DNA from 4 places in the Pseudodesulfovibrio sp. zrk46 genome. Region 1 is predicted to be linked to each of the others. Evidence: predicted binding sites of a transcription regulator. Region 1 holds the regulator's gene; each other region holds the start of a gene.
The links. The regulator sigma-54, encoded in region 1, starts transcription at its own class of promoters, with help from an activator protein. The targets are predictions, from matches to a motif close to CTGGCACGGNNNNTGCTT.
Positions count from the first base shown of each region.

Region 1 (5,522 bases):
AAATACTTTGAGAGCTGTGCTTTTTCCAGAACCGGAAATACCGGTGACTACAACAACGGGAAAGGTATTACTTGGGCTCAAAGAAAGAATCCTTTTGGGCTAAACACCTTGGAGGAGTTTCCAAAGACCTTCAGGACCATCTGCACCGATAAACTCATTACGGAATTCAGAGTCCTTCAATATACGAGAAATTTGCGCTAGAATACGTAGGTGCATTCCAGCAACACTCTCAGGGGCTAGAACAAGGAAAAAAATCGAGCACGGCTTATGATCTAACGCATCGAATTCGACACCAGTCTTGCTTCGCCCCGCGATAACGATAACTTTATCCAAATCCTCTAATTTTCCATGTGGTATTGCGATTCCATCTCCAATACCAGTTGTTCCGAGTTTTTCACGATCAAGAAGGACACGAACCGCTTGGTTCGTGTCCATCTCTGGATATTTTTCACTCAAAGGAGTGATAAGTTCATTTAACACCTCTGCCTTAGTTGCAGAGGTTAATTCGGAAAGGACAAGGTCCTTTTCCAGGTAGTCACCAAGCTTCATAGTCTAGTTTCCGGGGTCGATCAGTCCGAAATCGCCGTTCTTTCGCTTATAGATTACGTTTACACCCTCAGTCTCGGCATTCAAGAAAACGAGGAATTCATTATCAAGCGTATTAAGTTGTTCTGCAGCCTCATCAATAGACATGGGCTTGGCCTCATATGAATCAGTGCCTACAATTGAAGGACCTTCGTCTCCAGTCACATCATCATAAGACAAGAAATTCATTTGAACCTTGCTACCACGGCCTTGACGGCTGCGATTCTTTATCTTCTCACGCATTCTACGAAGCTGAGCCTCGACCTTGTCTAATACCATATCAATGGTCGAGTACATGTCTTCAGAATCTTCATATGCAGATATATGGATGCTGTCCGCGTTAAGGATAACGTCCGCCTTATGACGGAACTTGTCGACCAGCAGGTTCACCTGGAGATCGGCTTCGGTATCGGAAACGAACTTGCCCACCTTTTCAAAACGCTTCTGTGCGTAGTCCTTTAAGTGGTCGGACGGCTCAAAGTTCTTGAAAGTGAAGCTTATGTTCATATGCTACCTCCTGGTTGATTATACGAGAAACTAATTAGAAGTATTGTTTACGCTTTGAAGAAGAGGCGATACCCATGGCGGAACGATACTTGGCGACGGTTCGCCTTGCGATGTTAACATCGAGTTTCTCCTTGAGTATTTCTCCAATTTTTTCATCGCTTAGTGGCTTCTTCGTATCTTCCTCGGCGATCATTTGCTTGATGAGCGCCTTTACGCTTTCCGACCCTACCTGAGAACCGTCATTCAAATCCAGTGCACTATTGAAGAAAAACTTCAATTCATAAATGCCATGCGGCGTTGAAACGTACTTACTGGTAGTAATTCGGCTTACGGTAGACTCATGCATCTCGATGTCCTCAGCTACCTCCTTGAGGATCAAAGGTTTGAGCTTGGTTACACCTTCTTCAAAGAACTCCCGTTGAAAACGGACAATACTCTCAACTACTTTGTACAATGTTCTCTGCCGTTGGTACAGACTTTTCATTAACCATGCGGCAGATCGCATTTTTTCTTGAAAATATTCTTTTTCTTTATCCGCCGCACCCTTCATAGAATCCATGTAGAAGCTGTTCATTTGCAAACGAGGCAAGCCATCTTCATTAAGGATTATGACAAACTCATCTCCGTACTTATAGACAAAAACGTCTGGACTCACATAGTGCGGATCAGTGCTTGAAAAGCTTGTTGCCGGCATAGGATCAAGAGTCTGAAGAAGATCAAGATATTCCTTGAGCTCTTCCATGGAAATCTTAAACTTTCGCGCGAGTGGCTTATAGCGATTCTTTTCCAAGTCTTCGAGATGATCACGAACCAAAGATTCCAAAATTGGATCATCGTATCCAAGCACATCCATCTGAACGAGCAAGCATTCTTGAGGAGTTCGAGCTCCTACGCCAACAGGATCAAGCCGCTGGATACGCTTTACAACATCTTCAATTTCATCTTCGGTAGCCTGAACCATGGACATGATCTCTTCATTGGAAGCCTGAAGATAACCATTATGATCAACGTTTCCGATGACAATTTCACCAATAGCAATGTCACTATCTGTAAAATTCGAAAGCCGCATTTGCCAATTGAGATGCCCTTCCAGTGAAGGCTTTGAGGCAAGCCGTGCTTCAAAGGAAAGTCCTTCTTCTGGAATTTCGGAGTCACGTGCAGAAGCCTGCTTGGAGGTAGACGAAAATTCTCCGAGATAATTTTCCCAATCCGCAGTTCGAACCAATTCCTCTTCTTGTTGGGATTCTGTCAGCTCTTCCTTTTCACGGACTTCAGTCTCAGTTTCAGTTTCGTCTAGAAACGGATTCTCCATGAGCTCTTGCTGAACAGTTTCCAGCAGCTCAAGACGAGATAGCTGCAACAGCTTGATAGCCTGCTGCAACTGAGGCGTCATGACCAGTTGTTGGGAAAGCTTAAGTTGTTGCCTGAGTTCGAGTCCCATATATAAATCCCGGAGGCTGCGAAGGCATCTCTATCGGTTTGAAATCAAATAGTCGGTATTGACGTAACTTTTTTCCACTTCTTAATAATATTATTGCCACAGCAATATGTTAAAATCAAGAACACTCTTGTAACCTGTCGAAACTATTGGGCTAGTTATTATTTCGATGGCACATGAAAAAAGTGTACCAACCTTTAGATGAGGTGTAAATCGAGAAACGCTTATGAGATGTAAAAAAAGGGGTTACAGACTAAAATCTTCGCCCAAATAAATTTGACGGGCACGGCTGTTTTGTACAATCTCCTCTGGATTGCCTTCTAGAATAACTGTTCCTTCATATACAAGGTACGCACGGTCACAGATGTTCAATGTCTCACGCACATTATGGTCTGAAATCAGTATGCCTATGCCCATAGACTTAAGAACTGAAATAATTTCTTGAATGTCAATGACTGCAATTGGGTCAACCCCAGCAAACGGTTCATCAAGCAGAATAAATTGTGGGTCCATAATTAGTGCACGAGCAATCTCCAAACGACGTCGCTCTCCACCTGAGAGAAACATAGCCGCCTGGTCTGCCAACTTCGTAATTCTAAACATTTCCATGAGTTCATTAGCTCGCTCCTTTTGAGCAGCTTTGTTCATGGAAGTCTGTTCAAGTATTATTTCAAGATTTTGGCGAACAGATAGTTTTTTAAAAATGGAGTTTTCCTGTGGCAGGTAACTAACCCCCATTCGTGCTCTTTCATGAAGAGGCTTATCTGTCAGTGGAACTTGATTGAGAACTACTTGACCTGTGTTAGGCTTAACGATGCCTACCAACATGTAAAAGGTAGTAGTTTTACCCGCTCCATTAGGACCGAGTAAGCCCACAACTTCTTGTGGATTAACTTCCAAATTGATGCCGTGTACTACTTCTTTCTGACCATATCTTTTAGAGAGATTGGTGGCTGTAAGTCCTTTAGACATTAAGGCACCTTCACGCCTTCTGGAGTCATGAATACAGCGCGGACACGCTGTCCTTTACCTCCTACAACTTCGCTACGATTTTCGCGAGCGTAGAAATTAATCACCTCACCTGTCAGGCTATTGGGGCCATCTTGAAGCTTGGGATTGTCTTCCATTTTGAGCATCTGGCTTGCCACAAAGTAGGTCAGCTTACCACAAGTCCCCTCAGACTTGCCCTTCTTGGCGCGCACATTGCCCGATGCCACGATTCTCTCAATAGAATCAGCGGAAAATTGCTTTCCTGACTTGGAACCAAGGTAAGCTGAAAGTTTATTAGCCCAAAGCGTCAAGCCACCATGCTCTGCAACAACATTGCCAACAAATGAGACGACTCTTCCGCTTTCGTTGTAAACCATTCTGTCTGAGGAAATTTGAACAGGAGTCCTTGTTGGATCAACTCCCAAACTGCCAGTGTCGGAAGGCGGTGTTGCCGCTACTCCTGCTTTAACTTCCCCTTCCCCATTCGCTTGCTTGGATTCGACTGCTGTGGTTTCGTCCGCAGTTTTTTTAGATGGTTGCTGAGCGACCTTTGCTAAAAACTTAGAGTTGGCATAACCAATAGCGCGTTTTTCATCTCGACTTGCTTCATTTAGATTAAAAACTGCAAACCAACCATTTCTCAAGAAATCAACTTTCACTCGCTGACCGCGAGCCAATGTCACGACATGCTCACCCTTGGGTGTGCGTTGATCACGAACGTTTAGATTTTGCGTCGCTTCGCGAATTTCACCCCAGTCTTCGGCACAAGCCGAGCCAGAGGCTAAGAGAAGGCAAAGGAGAGTTAAAGCAGTGGTATATAAGATCTTCATCGGAGTCATACTCCTTCTCTACTGTTTAAACGGGTTTTTATCCAACCCTTCAGGGGCCAGCAACGCATTAACCCTTCCAGCTGCAACCAGTTCATGAGTGACCAAATTGATCTCGACTGCAGCGGCTTGAAGGGTCATGTCAGGACGTCGCACAATTACGCCCCCTTTGAGATAGACCTTATCGATTGCACCTACGTAGTCAAGATGCTGAGCGATTAATTCCATATCGCCAAATCGTCCGGTCACATTGTCATACAATGTTAGATTGTCATCTTGCTGATCGACTTCGCCTCGGTCAGCCTTAACATAAACTTCTTGCCGATCATCGCCGTAGTATGCCGTCAGTTGTGGCCGTACAACACCAATCAACTTCTTTTCTTGATTATATTTTGCTGATTTTGCAAGCAACTTCCAAGTCATTGCGCCCTGCTTACCTTGAACGAGCTCAATGTCTTCAGCTACGATATCCGCCTCGTTAAGAATCTCCTCACGCGTTTTCTCAGTTTTGATAGAATCCTCACTCCTCTCAACGAGAGGCGACGAAAAGAGAATCTCTTTGACTATAAAGCCAAGAATTATACCCACTGCGAAAATTATTATGAAGGAGAGAGCTGGACGCCCTTTCATCTAATCCGTCCACTGTTTAAGGGCTTCTTCCATTAAGCCTCGGGCTTCAAAGATGAAACCAATAGCTTCACGAACCGCACCTTCGCCGCCGCTACGAGAGGTAATTAACTCCGCAACAGCTTTTACTTCAGGCACCCCGTTGGGGACACTAATTGCCAACCCCGCTGTACGCATTGCTCCCAGATCAATCCAATCATCACCCATGAATGCTGCTTCGGATGGTTCAACGCCTACATTTTCACACATTTCAAGGAAAGGTGGAATCTTATTATGATGCCCGGCATAATAATGCCGAATTCCAAGTTCAGTAATGCGATTTTCTACTGGCTTCTGATTTAGACCTGTTATGACGCCAATTTCAAGGCCAACAGCCTGAGCTAACTTAATACCAAGACCGTCTTGCACATTAAACCGTTTCATGGCGATACCATTAGCGTCATAGTACAGACCACCATTGGTCAGGACGCCGTCGACATCAAGCACAAGAAGTTTTATGTTTTTCGCCAACTCTCTGGCGCGATCATCCATTGTTGATCTCCCAGATA
Region 1 covers NZ_CP051216.1:3,351,817-3,357,338, reverse strand. The annotation lists gene rapZ (RNase adapter RapZ) at 1-81, opposite strand, end outside; gene HFN16_RS15140 (PTS sugar transporter subunit IIA) at 100-549, opposite strand; gene raiA (ribosome-associated translation inhibitor RaiA) at 553-1,092, opposite strand; gene rpoN (RNA polymerase factor sigma-54) at 1,127-2,533, opposite strand; gene lptB (LPS export ABC transporter ATP-binding protein) at 2,777-3,502, opposite strand; gene HFN16_RS15120 (LptA/OstA family protein) at 3,502-4,350, opposite strand; gene lptC (LPS export ABC transporter periplasmic protein LptC) at 4,369-4,977, opposite strand; gene HFN16_RS15110 (HAD hydrolase family protein) at 4,978-5,505, opposite strand; gene kdsA (3-deoxy-8-phosphooctulonate synthase) at 5,498-5,522, opposite strand, start outside.

Region 2 (5,522 bases), 1.4 Mb from region 1:
AGCGCGCTGAAAAGCTGTAAGCCAGCCCTCTATCGACATTCAGAGCGCCCACCCGCACATGCGAGTGGGCGCTTTTTTCGTCCATCGGGAGAAAATGCCGCCCGGAAAAGGCGTTTTCCCATTGGCAAGTTCCATTCGGGTGCGTAGTGTTTCGCCATGTCTTTCCCCGAGAATCTACCATTGAAGGATGTCTTCGCCTCCATTGCCGACGGTTTGTTTACCGTGGATGCGGACTGGAACATCACCTATTTCAACGAGTCTGCCGAGCGTATCACCGGCATCCCGGCCAGTGAGGCCGTGGGCAGCCAGTGCCGTGACGTGTTCCGGTCCAGCGTGTGCGACGGGCAGTGTGCCATTGGTGAGTGCATCCACGCGGGCAAGCGGATCATCAACAAATCCATCTTTATCATTCGCAGCGACGGCACCAAGGTCCCGGTGTCCATCTCGGCCTCGCCCCTGACCAATGCACAGGGCGAAGTGGTGGGCGGCGTGGAGATCTTCCGCGATCTGTCCGAGATCCATGTCATGCGGCGCAAGGTCAAGGACCTCTATCGGTTCGAGGACATCATCGGGCGCAGCACGGCGCTGGAAAAAATATTTCGCATCATGCCGCAGGTGAGCCAGAGTTCGGCCACCGTCCTGCTGCTCGGCGAGTCGGGAACAGGCAAGGAATTGTTCGCCCGCGCCATCCATAACTTGAGTCCGCGCAAGGACAAGCCGTTCGTGGCCGTGAACTGTGGCGCGCTGCCGGACACCCTGCTGGAGTCGGAGCTGTTCGGCTACAAGGCCGGGGCATTCACCGACGCCCGTACGGACAAGCCGGGGCGGTTGGAGATGGCCGAGGGTGGCACTGTGTTTCTTGATGAGATCGGCGACCTGCCCGGCGCATTGCAGGTGAAACTGTTGCGCTTCCTGCAGGAACGCACCTTCGAGCCCCTGGGCGGGCTTGGCGAGGTTCGGGCGGATGTGCGCATCGTGGCTGCCACCAACCGTAACCTGAAAAAACGGGTGGCGGACGGCCGGTTTCGGCAGGACCTGTACTATCGCCTCAACGTCGTGACTATGGACCTGCCGCCTTTGACCGAGCGACGTGAGGATATCCCGCTGCTGGTCGAGCACTTTGTCGGCGAGTTCAATACGGTGCAAGGTAAGGAGATCGAGGGCATCAGTGAGGACGTCCTGCATGTGCTGATGCGGCACGACTTTCCCGGCAATGTGCGCGAGCTGGAGAATATTCTCGAGTACGCCTTTATTCTCTGTTCGTCGGGCTTCATCCAGATGGAACACTTGCCTGACCATCTCCAGCCCGATGCCGCCGGAGGCGAAGGAACCAGCGGCCTCTATGGCACCATGGACGAGATCAAGCGCAGGGCCGCACGGGTGGCTTTGGCCCGTAATAAGGGCAAGCGCATGGCAACTTGCCGTGAACTGGGAATCTCCAAGGACACGTTGCGACGAATGCTCGCAAAGGATGACGAGGGCTAATAATTCGTCTTGAAAGTAGTCGCAGGGCGAACTGTGCGCCCGTTTTTGTGTGCTGCTTTTCAGTAACGCATTGAATTGACAGTGGTTGTTTTTTGGCACGTTCCATGCTCGATCAATCCGGCCGGTTTGGGTTCGCCGGACGGAGCGATTATGTGTGCAAGCAACAGAACGCTGCTTTGTCTGGCGTGCTATAGAGATCGGCTGGCTTCTGTCTGTGATACTGCAGACGAGCTAAGGCTGTTTGAAATACAAGATGACAATATTTACCCCGCAGGCCTCCTATCCCTTCCCTCAAAGGACCCTATGGACAGGACATCCGCCATATTGGCCTGCGGGGTATCCCTTTTGCTGTGCGGCGCGCTCAGTACACAGGCCCGGGCAAGGCTGGAGCTGAACGGCGTGACCGTATTCCCCTGGCTCAGCGGCGATGTGGAGTGCGTGCTGGATGCTTTCAAGGCAGACAATCTCGTCTCACTCGCCATGCCCGGCTGCCGGGCGGCGTTTGATCAGTGAGCCGGAATAGCAGACTTCACAACTCTGGTATTTGACTTTCCCACAACGGTGATTATTTGTTGCTGACCGCCCGGCATGGGCGGTGAATTTTGATACCCAACGGCGGCCGTTTGACCGTCATTTTTTAGGAGAAAAGATATGAGCGGATGCAGCGGTTGCTCCTCGGCAAATTCCGATGGCACTTGTGCCAGCTCCACTGGTTGCGATCAGCCGGTGGATGACAAGCTTCAGAAGACCCTCGGCCGGATCAAGCACAAGATCGTGGTCATGTCCGGTAAGGGCGGCGTGGGTAAATCCACCGTGGCCACCAACATCGCCGTGGCCCTGTCTCTGGCAGGCAAGAAGGTCGGCCTCCTCGATGTAGACGTTCACGGTCCCAGCGTGCCGCGCCTCCTCTCCCTCAAGGGTGAGAAGCCGCACATGGGCGTGGATTGCATGGAGCCGGTCCCCTGGAGCAAGAACCTCTCCGTCATGTCCCTCGGTTTTCTGCTGGAAGACGAGCGTCAGGCCGTCATCTGGCGTGGTCCCGTGAAAGTGGGCCTGATCAAGCAGTTCGTGGAAGACGTCATGTGGGGCGATCTGGACTACCTCATTGTTGACTGCCCTCCGGGCACCGGCGACGAGCCCCTGTCCACCCTGCAGACCCTCGGACCCACCGCAATGGCCGTGGTCGTGACCACCCCGCAGGGCGTGGCCATCGATGACGTTCGCCGCTCCCTTTCCTTCGTGGGTGATGTGGGCAACCGCGTCTTCGGCCTTGTCGAGAATATGTCCGGATTTGCCTGCCCCGACTGTGGCAAGGTGCACAACATCTTCAATTCCGGCGGCGGCGAAGACCTCGCCAAAGAAGCTGGCGTCCGTTTCCTCGGTCGCATCCCCATGGACCCGGCTGTCGCCCATTCCGGCGACGAAGGTTTCCCCTTCATGAAGGTGAAGGAAGATACCGCCACTGGTCAGGCCATGAAGGAGATCATCGCTCCCATGCTGGACCTCCCCGACCCGATCAAAATGGCGTAGGGCGGATAGTTACTGAAATAAAAAAGGCCGGGCGTTATGCCCGGCCTTTTTTTGTTGGTGCGCGGTGAAAAAACTATGTGATGGTCGGAAAGGTGATGTCGTCTGCTGTCAGGTCCACATCGCTGTCAAAAGTGACAAAGAGTTCGCCGTTAGTTCCGGCTCCGGTGCCGTCACTGCAGTAGTAGAGTCCCCATTGGGTTTCGCCTGCATCGATGGGGGCGTAGACGAACTTGTGGTCCGAATTGCCGCCTGATAATGCGCCGTAGCTGGGGTCATAGTCGCCGTAGTTCTCGAAGCTGGCGAAGTAATTTGAGTCCAGGACCCCGTCGCTGTTGTCGTCATGTACGAATTCAGTGACCACGTTGGTGAAACCGATCTTGTCGCCCTCGGCGCTGCTGAAATCGAGTACGGTGAAATTGAAGGTGCCGGCAGAAGCGCCGCCCACGCCAAATAGATCGCTGCCGGAGCCGCCCACGAGAGAGTCCCCATTGGTGCCGATCAGCGTGTCGTTGCCTGTGCCGCCAGACAGGACGCATGTGTCGCCGTAGCAGGAGAGCTCGTCATCGCCTCCGCCGCCGAAGAGCATGCAGTCATCGCCTATTGTTCCAGAAATGTCGTCGTCGCCGTCATGGGCAATGACCATGGTGCTGTCGGCAAGGCTGCCATCAAAGGTGTCGGCCCCGTCGGTCTTTTCATCCACGGTGAAGCCTGTCTGATCCACGTCTGTGCCGTCGGAGTCCCTGCCAAAGGAAGGCATGTCCTGAATGCTGATGAGCGTGGTGTCGCTATCGCTCCCTGTACCTGCATCGTCGTACTGGGTTTCTTCAATGGGTTGAATTGGTTGGGGGAGTGCAAAGTTGCCGGGCGTAGCGGGGAGTAATCCGCCGTTGGGCATCAACCCGAATTGCGCATGGAATAATTGGTGCGGACCGTCGGCATGCGGTTCGTCCCCTCCATCCGCGCCGAACAGCGTCAACTGCTCGCCGCCTTCGCCGGAGCCGCCTTGTTCTCCTGCGTCAGCCAGCTCGCCGGGCATCTCGCTTCCTGCTTCGTCTCCATCGACTCCGCCATCGTCACCCGTGTCGTCTTCGGATAACTCCTGCTGGGCCGGTGGGCTTTGGCGCAAACTGTCGGGTGTGAACTGATCGAAGAACTGGAACTGTTGCGGCGTCATCGGTTCTATCGGGCCGGGACCGGATGGCGTGATTGTAGTCAGGCTGCCAGATGTGGTCAGGATGACCGGAGCCCTTCCAGGAATGGTAGAGCCAACCACTACGGGTTTGCCGTCGAATTCCAGCAGGAAGACCTGATCCGGCTCTCCTCCGCCGGGGACGTTGACCCCGATGTCAGTGCCGCGAATACCCACGGTGGACAGCGGAGTTTCGAGCAGGAAACCTTCGGGATTCACATCCACCAGCGCGCCGGTGGTGGTGCGGAAGGTGCCTTCCACCATCTTGATGACCGCATCGCCCATATCGTCGGAGTAGACGTACTTGTCGAGCACCACTTCGCTTTCCTCGCCGAGGGCCAGGAGGGCGTTGTCGATGAATTTGATTTCAACGGAGCCGCCCTTGGCGGTCAGAATGGCGTCATTTTCATAGAGAGGAGAGCCTTCTGTGAGCTCTCGAGTGCCGTCTTCGCCGGTTGCCGTTGCCGCGCCGTGGCATACCGTAATGTGTCCGATGGGTTCCATGGGTGTCCCTTTGAGATGGCCCGAGGTGCATATCGGGCTGAAGATGAAAAATAACCAATATTAAGTTTGGATTAAGCCAGTTAACGTACGGTGACAAATTTGGCAATGGCCGCGGTGAAAAATGGGGGATTCTCCCGAATTTGTGCGGGATTATGCACACTACTTTCCCGGCAGGATGAAAATGGGTATTGTCCGCTCATGCCCAAATACATGAAAAATTTTATTACGCTGGCAGGCCTGATCATTATCGGGGCCTTTCTGGCGTTCCTCTATAATTGCGTTTCCGGTCTGGCCCTGTTTGCGGCCCGTTTCAATCCTGCCCTTGAGCCGTGGGTTTTCTGGTCCCTGCTTGGTGCGGTGGGCGCATGCCTCGCATGGGGCGGAGCCATCGCGTTCATGCGACCCAAACCCATGATGGTCTATGCCGATCCCTCAGAAGAAGATCTGGCAGCCTTCAGGCGCGAGCTCTATCGTCGCTTGAAGAAGAACAAGCTGTTGCGTGACGCCGAACTGGTCATCAACGAAGAGGCCGACATGGAGGCGGGGCTGGCCTATCTCCGCGAGCAGTCTGACATCGAAATTCGCGACACGGCCAAGCGTATTTTCATTGCCACGGGTATCTCCCAGAACGGGCGGCTCGATTCGCTGGTAGTGCTCTTCATGCTGGTGCGTCTGACGTGGCGCATTGCACACATTTACAATCAGCGTCCCCATTGGCGGGAGATGGTCAATCTCTTTGCCAATATCGGGGCGACCTCGTTCTTGGCCGGTTCCATCGAGGAATTTGGTATTGAGGAATATGTCCACGAACTCA
Region 2 covers NZ_CP051216.1:717,226-722,747, reverse strand. The annotation lists gene hypB (hydrogenase nickel incorporation protein HypB) at 1-20, shown strand, start outside; gene HFN16_RS03380 (sigma 54-interacting transcriptional regulator) at 157-1,485, shown strand; gene HFN16_RS18870 (NifB/NifX family molybdenum-iron cluster-binding protein) at 1,789-1,998, shown strand; gene HFN16_RS03370 (Mrp/NBP35 family ATP-binding protein) at 2,137-3,015, shown strand; gene HFN16_RS18960 (FecR domain-containing protein) at 3,089-4,708, opposite strand; gene HFN16_RS03360 (DUF697 domain-containing protein) at 4,919-5,522, shown strand, end outside.
Region 2: the regulator sigma-54 is predicted to act here: its motif matches at 1,578-1,595, upstream of HFN16_RS18870 (NifB/NifX family molybdenum-iron cluster-binding protein).

Region 3 (5,522 bases), 1.4 Mb from region 1:
AAGCGGCCGGAGCTGCATCGTCGCCAAGAATGCGCGGCGTCACGAAATGCACGATCTCGTCAGCCACAGACTGGGCAGCGCATTGCATGGCCAGCCCGCCACCGCCTTCTACCAATGTATAGTGGCAACCGATCTCGGCGCGCAGTCGCTCAAAACCGACAGAAAGCTTCAACTCTCCCGGTTCACCGGGCAGTGGCCAGACGCGGGTGCCTCGCTCTCGAAGTTTGTCAGCCAGAGGGGTGCGGGCCGTTTCATTATCGGTGAAGAAGATGGTCCGCTCCGGTCGGTCGCAGAGGATGGTGTAGTCGTTTGGTTCCTCTGGCAGATTGGAGGTGACGATCACTGCGTAGGGCTGCTCGAAATTATCGTCCAGATTGTCCAGTCGACAGGTGAGGCTCGGATTGTCTGCGCGGAAAGTCCCGCCGCCGACCACCACGGCATCGACCATGGACCGGAGCAGGTGTACCCGGTTGAAGGATTCCGGGCAGGAAACGGGCTCGGGCACGCGGTGACGCGAGGCGATCTTGCCGTCCAGCGTCGCGGCCATCTTGACGATGTTGTAGGTGGAGTGGGAATGCTGCCAGAGCAGGAAATCCGCGATGAGGTCCTTGCACTCCTGTTCGAGTACACCGGTCTCCACGCTGATACCGTGCTTCTCCAGCTTCTCCACGCCGCCAGCGGCCACGGGGTTGGGGTCGCGAGTGCCGATGAACACCTTGGCGATACCCGCCTCGATGATGGCCTCGGTGCAGGGCGGCGTCTTGCCGTGATGATTGCACGGCTCAAGGGTGACGTACATGGTCATGCCGGTGGGATCGATGCCCTTGGCGCGGGCAGTGGCCAGACATTCGCGCTCAGCGTGGAGCGCACCGTAGCGGGTATGCCAGCCGCCAGCCACGATAAAGCCTTCCTTGTCCACCAGCACGGCTCCCACGCAGGGATTGGGCGCAGTGGCACCACGTCCCTTGCGCGCCAGATCAATGGCGCAGGCCATGTGGTCTTCGTGGCTAGCTGTAGTCGCCCTGCATGTATACATAGTTCACTCCGGCCTCATCGAGCATGGCCTCGGACAGTTCGTCAGGGTAGTTCTCGGAAAAATAGATGTTCTGGACTTCGCAGTTGATCAGCATCTTGGTGCAGAGAATGCACGGCTTGGTGGTGCAGTAGATATCGCATCCCTTGAGATCGAGGCTGTGCGTGGCTGCCTGAATTATGACGTTCTGCTCGGCGTGAAGGCCGCGGCAAAGCTCGTGGCGCTCGCCGGATGGGATACCCATCTTGTCACGAATGCAGCCCACGTCTTCACAGTGGGCGATATTGGTGGGCACACCGTTGTAGCCGGTGGCCAGGACGCGTTTGTCCTTGACGGCAATGGCGCCTACGGCGCGGCGGGTGCAGGTGGAGCGTTGCGCCACAAGGTGGGCGATGCGCATGAAATAGTCGGGCCAGGGTAATCTTTCGTGCATGGTTATTCCTTCAATACACATTGGTGATTCGATGAGGAAAAGACCTACCACTTCTTGCCGCGAAAGGAAACGGCCAGGAAATGGCCGAAAAGTTAGAGTGTTGGGCGGAAATACTTGGATACGATCTGCTGGTATCGTGACATGCCGGTGGCATCCGGCTTTTGAATCTTCTTGAATGACTGCCTGAGGCTTTCGATCAAAGAGTCGTCTGTCTCCACGTTGAAACCGATGGACAACTCCACCGACCTCAATTAAAGGACCATCTCAAAGTCATTGGGGTTCACGTTCTCTTCAAGCATGAGGTAGAAGGCGGAGGACTTGGGAAAGACCAGCAAGTCGATCTCGCCGCCAACGAGCAGGTCTATGGCATTGATGTTGTCCGTGAGCCGGAAGGCCTTCTCAAGGTCGAGTTTCTGCATGTGTGCGACCTTTTCTGATCCGCTATTCACAATGGTGCCGACGCGGTATTGATTGGCATCGCTTACGGAGTTCAGCTCAATATTGCTGCTCTTGGCGGCAAGGAAACCCATGGTAGAGGTATAAATGGGGCCGATCCACTTGAACATGCTGTCGCGTTCTGTCGTACGCATGGTGCCCAAAATGATACCGCCTGGAGTTTCGGTGGCAAGGAGGATTGCATCCTTAAGCGGGAAGAGCTGTGCGTCGCCAGTCTCGAAGTGGATGCCGTTGTCAGCCATGATCTCAATCAGTACGTCGCCGATGATACCGGATGGCAGGCCGTCCTTGACGTCCTTCACCGGCGGGAGGTTGTTGGTCCACACTTTGAACTCCCCGGCCTGAGCACCAAGGGGAAGAATAATTGCGAATACGAGTATTGCTAATCTGACAATGAAGGACATGGTTCCACTTCTATCCCATAAAGCGACTATGTCGCAATAGTTACTGGTTTTATTTAAGGCTGTGTTTGTGAGGCCGAGCGCGTTCCCCCATCCATTCCTCAAGGGCTTACTGACGCATTCGCATCACTGTAGAATTGTTATCTCCAGCGGATATCATGGGCTATTATATTGCTTGTCGCCTATACAAAAGAAAAGGGATTGTCCTCACGGACAATCCCTGAAAAATGATGCGTCCCGGACCGGGACAGCGTGTTAAATGCCTCAGCCGCCACCGCCGCAGCCACCGCCCATGGGGGGCATGGCGCCGAGGTCCGGCATGCCGCCGCCAGAGCCTTCGGTCTGCACGGCGCAGGCACTCATGAGCTTGGCGACCTTCTCGGATTTACATTTGGGACACGGAGGCACGGCTTCCTGGCTGGAGACCAGTTCCTCGAACTCGTGGCCGCACTCTTCGCATTTGTATTCATAGATGGGCATACAGGTATTCCTCCCTTGCTATTGATGTGGCTGATGCACACCAAATGCGACTTCTTTGCACATTGTCAAGGAAACAGGCTTGCACTCGTTACACAAAATGTGCAAAAGTCTGTGCATGGTGTTGCACAAAAAAAGTGCTTTTGTTCTTTGAAAAGTGATGTTGATTCTTAAATATCAGTTGGTTACCTGTTTGGCACAGGGTGTGCTTGTTGATTGGTGAAAGAAGCGAAAACACACTCCTTCTTCTTCCTTCTGCAAGAAACCTTTTACGTATATAGGAGATTACCAATGACTAAAAAGAACATCACCATCACAGCATTGGCTGCCGTCCTCGTTATGGCTATGGCTGCTTTTTCTTTCGCCGGACCCGGCTATGGCAAGGGCTATGGACGCGGTTGCGGAGGCAACGGCTATGGCAACTCTCTTTACAGCCAGCTGACCCCTGAGAAGCAGGCTGCCGTGGACAAGATTTATGAAAAGTACTTCGGCCAGTTCCAGGAGCTTCGCACTGAGATGTGGACCAAGCACTCCACTCTGCAGGCCATGATCAACGGCGGAAACGCTGATGAGAAGGCGATTGGCAAGCTGACTGCTGATATTTCCAAGCTGCGCGACAAGATGGTCGATACCCGCCAGAACATGGCTGCCGAACTGGAAAAGGAAACCGGTGTCGTGGTTGGTAACGGCTTCGGCTCCTGCCCCCGATACGGTCAGGAATCCTGCCCAGGTTATGGCTCCGGTCAGGGTCGCGGTATGGGCCAGGGACAAGGCATGTACTAAAAAACTTTTCCGATAACCCCGGAAAACAGGATAAGGCGGGGCGGCTTTTCACGGGGAAAGGCCGCCCCGTTGTGATGTGAAAATAATGGACCGCAAGGTTGTGACGAAACAGCAATACTGACAGTGCCCGTCGTGAGGGAGACGGGAAACCCCATAACCCGGAGACCGTAATGCTTCGAAAAATCACATCTCTGACCAGCTTCATTTCCTTCATCGTCACGCTCATCACCAGCGTGGTGCTCTATGTCGTGCCCCAAGGCCGTGTCGCCTACTGGGCCGATTGGCATCTTATGGGCCTTTCCAAGGAACAGTGGGGTGACATCCATATCACCGTGGGAACTCTGTTCCTCGTGATGTTGTTCATCCACCTTTGGCTGAACTGGAAGCCCATCATGTCCTACATGAAAAACAAATCCCGCGAGATGGTGGTCATGACTGCGCCCATGATTATCAGCGTGCTCCTCACTCTTTTTGTTGCCGTGGGCACGCTCTTCCATCTTCCCCCCATGCAGCAGCTGCTGGATCTGGGGGCCTCCATCAAGGATGCCGCCGCAGAGACCTATGGCAATCCTCCCTATGGTCATGCAGAGCTCAGCCCTCTCAAGAAATTTTGCGGTTTCCTCGGTTTTGATGCCAAGGAAGCTCTGGCTGCCTTGCAACAGGCTGGCTATGAAGGGGTGACCCTTGAATCAAGGATTGTGGATATCGCCGCCTCCAAGGGCGTGAGCCCGCAACAGGTGCTCAATACGATTCGCGGCGCACTGGGTGGAGATCCCTTCGCCGGACTGCCGGCCATGCCGCCGGAAGGTACGGGCAAGCTCCGGTTCGCCGATCTCTGTACCTCTTTTGGCCTGCCTTTGGACGATGCGCTGAGCAAGCTGGCATCCCTTTCCATTCAGGCTGATGGAGACATGACAATGAAGGAAATCGGCAACAAGAACGGCATCAGCCCCAAGGAAGTATACAACGCCCTACGCGCCAAGTAGCAGGGCATAACGGAACGGAAGTTTATGGAAGTCCACTCCATCGGCAAGGAAAAAGGGCCTCTGGTGGCCCTTGTTCTGGCACTCATCGTGCTGGGTATCGGCAGTCTGTATCTGACGTGGCGGTCCATCGCGCACCAGCGCGAAATCGTCGAGGACCACATGATCATGACAGGCTCGTCCATCCTGCGTGGAGTGGACAACAATCTGAGCCGCATCATGCGTTCTTTGCGCATGAATCCGCAGGCCGTTCCCCTGTTTCCGGCCATGGCCGAGGAGCTTTTCACAGAACTCGCCTCCTCGGAAGATATCATGTTCATCACCCTGTACGGTGATGAAGGCCGTCCCATCGTTACTTCTGAAAGCGACAAGACCAAGCCCTCCATCAATCTGCCTGAGAACGTGACCCAGAATGTGGAAGCGGGCCGCGCCTGGCACGTCATGGCCGAATACGACAAGCATGATGTATTGATCTCCGGCCTCAAGGTGCAGCCCGGCATTTCCTCCCTCCTCGCGGGTGAAGTTCCGCGCGGCATGGGGATGGGCATGCGTCACGGCAAAGGGCAGGGTAAAGGCCGGGAAGAGAACGGCTTTACGGACGACCACGTCTACCTCGTAGTGGGGTTCAACGCGGAAAAGCATCTGGCCCAGTTTCGCCAGTACCGTCGCGCCGCCACCTATCAGACCGGTTACGTTTTTCTCGCAGCCGTAGTGCTCTGGTCTCTGGCCTTCGCCTATCTTCGTCGTCGTGGCGAGGGACGCAGGCTGATCCGGATGGAACGCTTCCAGAACAAGCTGCTCGACAACATGCCCGACGGCATCGTCACCCTGTCCGAGACAGGGGAGATCATGGCCGCCAACCATTCGGCCAAGCGTCTTCTTTCGCCAAAGGACGAGGACGGTGTGCCGGAAATCCTCGGCGCGAACTGGCAGGCTCTTCCCTTTGGTCGTGAGAC
Region 3 covers NZ_CP051216.1:650,470-655,991, reverse strand. The annotation lists gene ribD (bifunctional diaminohydroxyphosphoribosylaminopyrimidine deaminase/5-amino-6-(5-phosphoribosylamino)uracil reductase RibD) at 1-1,036, opposite strand, end outside; gene HFN16_RS03040 (cytidine/deoxycytidylate deaminase family protein) at 1,008-1,466, opposite strand; gene HFN16_RS03035 (hypothetical protein) at 1,559-1,708, opposite strand; gene HFN16_RS03030 (ABC transporter substrate-binding protein) at 1,718-2,326, opposite strand; gene HFN16_RS03025 (zinc ribbon domain-containing protein) at 2,588-2,803, opposite strand; gene HFN16_RS03020 (Spy/CpxP family protein refolding chaperone) at 3,092-3,583, shown strand; gene HFN16_RS03015 (DUF4405 domain-containing protein) at 3,754-4,569, shown strand; gene HFN16_RS03010 (ATP-binding protein) at 4,594-5,522, shown strand, end outside.
Region 3: the regulator sigma-54 is predicted to act here: its motif matches at 2,994-3,011, upstream of HFN16_RS03020 (Spy/CpxP family protein refolding chaperone).

Region 4 (5,522 bases), 1.1 Mb from region 1:
ACCGAACCGGTCTGGGTAAAGTTCAGAGCCATGGTCGCGACTGTGCCGACGGCTATGGCGACGCCGTAACAGAGCCGAGGCAGGGACTGCGCTTCGGCCAGCGGGGCGTACTCGAACTTATGGGTGACCAGGATGTGCAGGAAGGAATTCCAGATGTTGGAGAAGACGGCCTTCATGTAGTCCACGTTCCTGAACATAACCAGGAGTGCGTACACGCCGCCTGCGAAGCAGGTGGCCAGGAAGGCGATGAATGTTGCGTCTGTGCCGAGCCATGCGCCGATGCCGGCCATGAGCTTGACGTCTCCCGCACCCATGGCGCCCATAAAGAAGGGTACCACCATCAGGCCGAGGCCCAGACCAAAGCCGCCACCGCTCAACATAAGACCGTCAAGCCCGCCGGTGACCGTGTGAACGATCAATCCGGAGAGGATGAGCGGGAAGGTCAGCCAGTTATATATCCGCTGACTTCTGAGGTCGGTGATGGTTGCGATGGTCAGCGCTGCTGCCAGCACGATAGTGATAAGAATATCCATGGTTCCCCCGAATCATGTGCCAGGTTTGATGCGCCATCCGCTTTCCCTTCGGATGACAGGACCGGGACGAGCGGGCTGCTTTCCCGCAAGCCCCGGTCCGGCTGCTCTGGCTGCTTCCGTTAAACGGATTTACCTAATTTGCCGCGTCGGTTTAGGAACCGGTGCTGGTGGCGGCGGACATCTTGGAAGAAATGGTTTCAAAGGTGCCCTGTACGGAAGTACCGAGGGCGGTAACGGCTGCGGCGATAACGCCAGCGATCAGGGCGGCGAGCAGGCCGTATTCGAGTGCAGTTGCGCCTTCTTCGTTACGGATAAGGTTCATGATAGTCATAGTTTTTCTCCTCATTAGTTTGCTCCGTTTGGAGCTATTTGGGTTTAGAAATTTGTTTCGCGTTCTGTTGCACCAGCCACGCTTCCCATAAAGCAACCCGTGTGCCAGCGAAAAAATAGGCGCGTTGTTTTATTTGTAAATACTTGTTAAAATTGGTGAAAAAAAATAATAGGCAGTGGTGCGAATTTGTTACGCCTGTTTGAAATTACGATAAATCTATTATTTGTAGAGTTTGTTTGAGTGGTGTCCTGTTTGGCGATGTCGATAAATTGTTTAAAAACAGTACCTTAAAAGACTCTATAAATAATGGATTTCGTGTTGGTGGTCTGTGGTGGCTGAAGTTTAGCGTTGAAAAGAAGAAGGCCTGCAACCTCAGAAAAGGGTGCAGGCCTTAGTAAAATAGATCAAATAATCAGCTTGTTATCAGCTCGTCGCCGCATTCATGGCAGTGGAAAGCGTATTGAATAGATCTCTGATGCTGGTGCCGATGGCGCCTACGGCTGTGGCGATAACGGCGGCAATCAGGGTGGCGAGCAGGCCGTATTCAAGCGCGGTGGCGCCATCCTGGTCGCGTATCAGGCGGTGAATCGGGTGTTTCATGGTCCATCTCCTTTAATATGCAAGCACGGTGTCACTGTCTTGCACATTACAGGCAACACTCGTGCCAGTAGCTTTGTAAAGGCGATGGAAGGATATTTTGTCTAATAAAAAAGGTCTATTGTGTGAAATATGACGATTGTGCAATCCACACAATATCAAGGTGAAGTCTATAATTAGTGGAGAAATGGATCAGAGTTTGAACTGGGCAGGCTCTATCTCATGCTTTTGGAGCTTGTTCCACAGATTCTTGGCCGAAATTCCGAGGGATTCGGCTGCGGACGTCTGGCGTCCCTTGGCTCTGCGCAGGGCGTTCTCAATGAGATATCGCTCATATTGGATCAAGGCCTGCTTGAGTGGGAGGTCTGATTCCGGCAGGGCTGTCGCGGTCTGCTCGGCCTCTGGCTGCTTGTTGGAGAATGCCTGATCCACTTCCGCAGGAGTGATGACCGAGGAGGTGCAGAAGATGGCCGCGCGTTCCACGGCATTGGCGAACTGGCGCACATTGCCCGGCCAGTCGTAGTTGAAGAATATCTCCATGGCCTCGGTGGAAATGGCCGAAATATCGGTGCCGAGCCGTCTGTTGGCGCGATCAAGGAAGAACTCCGACAGCTCGGGCAGGTCGGACTTGCGGTCGCGCAGGGGCGGCAGGATCAGGGTCGCCACATTAAGTCTATAGTATAGATCGCTGCGGAACTTGCCGTCCTGCACGCGCTCTTCAAGGTCGCGGTTGGTGGCGGCGATGATGCGCACATCGTACTTGATGGGCTTGGTGCCGCCCAGACGTTCTGCCTGCTTCTGCTCGACTGCGCGTAGCAGCTTGGGCTGCAGGTGAATGGGCATCTCACCCAATTCATCAAGTAATATAGTGCCGCCCTTGGCCAGTTCGAACTTACCCTGCTTGGCTGCATTGGCGCCAGTGAATGCGCCCTTTTCATGACCAAAGAGTTCACTTTCGATGAGGTTTTCCGGGATGGCGGCGCAGTTGAGCTTGATGAAGGGCCCCTTGGCGCGAGGGCTCAACGCGTGAATGGTGTCGGAGACCAGCTCCTTACCAGTACCGGTTTCACCCATGATCAGGACATCGGCATTGAGCTCGGCCACGCGGGCAATGCGTTCCTTGACCGCCAGCATGGGGGCGGACTGGCCGATGATGTCGTTGAGCGGACTTCCGCCGCCGCGCTTCTTGAGCTCGGCCAGCTCGGTCTGCATCTGTCGCTTTTCCAAGGCACGGCGGACAACGACTTCCATCTCACTCAGGGAAAACGGCTTGGTAAAGTAGTCATAGGCGCCGCGTTGCATGGCGACAACGCCGGAATCCTTGGAGGCGTACCCGGTCATGACGATGACATCCACGCCGGGCGCGGCCTCTGCCAGATGGGGCAGGGCGTCCAGGCCGGACATGCCGGGCAGTTTGATGTCGTGCAGAATCAGGTCGAAGCTCTTGGCTCCGGCCTTTTTGATGCCGTCCTCGGCAGTGGATGCAGTGTCGACTTCATAGCCCTTGTCTGTCAGGGCTTCGACCAGCATGCCTTGAAAGGCGCGATCGTCGTCGACTATCAGGATTCGTTCTGCCACGTCATTCCTCACCATTGTTCATTTGTTCTTACTATACACTCATAGCTTCAGAAAATCTACAAAAAATAGATAACTATGCTCTCACTCAACTTATACGTTCGAAAGAATGTTTTGGTCACAAAAAAAATTATGATTCAAAATCAAGGTATTAGTGATCATTTTGTGTAGTCGGTGAGTTTCTCTGGCACATCTGTTGCTGTTATAAATTGCAAATCAAACATGTGTTCAGCAGCAAGTGCGAGAGGTGTGCAATGAGAAAGAGAGAGACATCACGGAGAGGGATAGCGGCAGTCGAATTTGCCATCATGCTTCCGGCCATGGTGATGATTCTGCTTCTGCTTGTGGAAGGGGGTAATGCCATGCATGCCTATTCCAGTCTGACGGAAGCGAGCCGTGAAGGCGCGCGTCTGGCCCTGATGGATGGCGGTTCTTCCGACATTCAGGCCCTGGTGGAATCCGTGGTGTCCGAGCTGGATACCAATTTCCTGACCACGTCCGTGACCACGGACGCCGGCACCAATACTGTGACTGTCGAGGTTTCCTATGCTTACGTACCGTTCGGCGAAGACGCCTTTGAATTGCTTACTGGCGACAAGTCCTTCCCAATGGTGGCGCAGACTGTCATGCCGCTCCCGTAGCAGCATTTCTCGCAGGGGAACTGCCAGCGCCTTTGTTGCCATGTTAATTCCGGTCATGCTGGGCGTGGCTGGTCTCGCACTTGATATGGGTAATATGTATATGGCCCACACCCGCCTTCAGGCCGCCGTGGACGCTGGTGCGCTCGCGGGCAGCCTTCAACTTCCTTATGATCCTGACATCGACAAAGGGATTGTCGCCGCCGCCGTCAACGATATGGTGGAGCGCAACCTGAGCGGTGCCGAAGTCGAATCCGTGACTCCGGGAACCGAGGTGCGCAGTGTGGTGGTCAAAGCCAAGTACAGAGTCGAGTTGTTGCTCATGCAGATTTTCGATTTGATGGACCCTTGGGTGTATGCCCACGCAGCAGCAGGTTTCAATAAGCTCGAAGTGGTGTTCGTTGTGGACAACTCTGGTTCCATGAAGGGGACACCCATCAATATGGTCAAGGAGGCCTCGGTTGAATTGACGGAACTGCTCATGCCTGATGGTGCTGATCCTGATACCAAAGTCGGGGTAGTGCCTTTCCGCGGCAAGGTCCGCGTAGGCGATGGTGTGGACGGTTTGCCCGGCGGTTGCCGCAATGCGGACGGCTCCCTCAACGAGACCGGCCTGCATGAAGATTTCATGGATGAGTATTACGCACTTCCTTATGACTATCGCAGGCGCATAGCCATGGACACTTGTTCCAATATCCCCGAGATCATGCCTTTGTCCAAGGACAAGGATGCGGTTATCGATGCCATTAACGAACAGACTGCCACCGGTAACTCTTCCGGCACGGTGATCCCCGAGGGCATCAAGTGGGGGCGTCATGTCCTGACGCAGGACGCACCTTACACCGAGGGCGGTGACAAGGATGACTACCGCAAGATTATGATCGTGTTGACCGACGGTGACACCGAAGACGGAGAATGCGGTGGTTCCTACCGTGCATACTATCGTCCCAACAACTACTGGACCAACGCCTACTTCCGTATGGGCGACGACACCTCCCACTGTGAAAACGGCGGCGTGCTCAATACGGAGATGCTCGAAGAGGCTCAACTGGCCAAGGATGCCGGCGTTGAGATCTTCGCCATCCGCTTCGGCTCCTCGGACAGTACGGATATCAATTTGATGAAGCAGATCGCTTCCAGCAAGGAAGGCACTGACGATCATTACTTCAATGCCCCCTCAGTCTACGATATCCCCGAAGTATTCAAGGAAATTGGCAAGCAGCTCGGCTGGCGCCTGCTGAACTAGGAGGACACCATGAAGAATCAGAAGCAGCGCATAGCCCGGCAGGGCATCACCTCCATGGAATTTGCCATGGTCCTGCCGTTCGTCGTGACACTGGTCTTCGGCCTGGTGGAGTTCGGTAACATGTTCTATTCCTGGCTCGCCGTGCAGAAGGCCGCTCAGGTGGCAACCCGATTTGCTGCCACCGGCGTAGGCGAAGAAGAGGGCACACGCATCTCTCAGATAAATCAGATCGCTGCGGACTGGTTGGCTGATCTGGACAACGGTTCCAAGGAGATCGTCATCTCCTCATGGCCGACTCCTGCGGCTAGCGGCGCAGGTGCAGTCGGCAGCGCTGGCGATCCCTGTGGGTTGGTTCAGGTTGCCGTGGTCTACAATTATGAGCCGTTTACCCCGATCGTCAGTTCCATTCTGCCCACGACTGTTTCGTTGCATGGGCAGGACAGAAAGCTAAACGAGCCATGGAAGCCCTGCGATAATTAAGATTTTTCCGCTAGGCCTAGCGGTTGTTCGCCCCTTATCTTCCTACCCCAATGAAAGCCCCGTCAGGGGTTTTTATTGTTTTACGGAAGGATATGTATGACTTGATAAGAATTATTGATTTT
Region 4 covers NZ_CP051216.1:413,272-418,793, reverse strand. The annotation lists gene HFN16_RS01930 (A24 family peptidase) at 1-533, opposite strand, end outside; gene HFN16_RS01925 (Flp family type IVb pilin) at 685-864, opposite strand; gene HFN16_RS01920 (Flp family type IVb pilin) at 1,288-1,464, opposite strand; gene HFN16_RS01915 (sigma-54 dependent transcriptional regulator) at 1,654-3,039, opposite strand; gene HFN16_RS01910 (TadE/TadG family type IV pilus assembly protein) at 3,291-3,677, shown strand; gene HFN16_RS01905 (pilus assembly protein TadG-related protein) at 3,718-4,920, shown strand; gene HFN16_RS01900 (TadE/TadG family type IV pilus assembly protein) at 4,930-5,400, shown strand.
Region 4: the regulator sigma-54 is predicted to act here: its motif matches at 3,221-3,238, upstream of HFN16_RS01910 (TadE/TadG family type IV pilus assembly protein).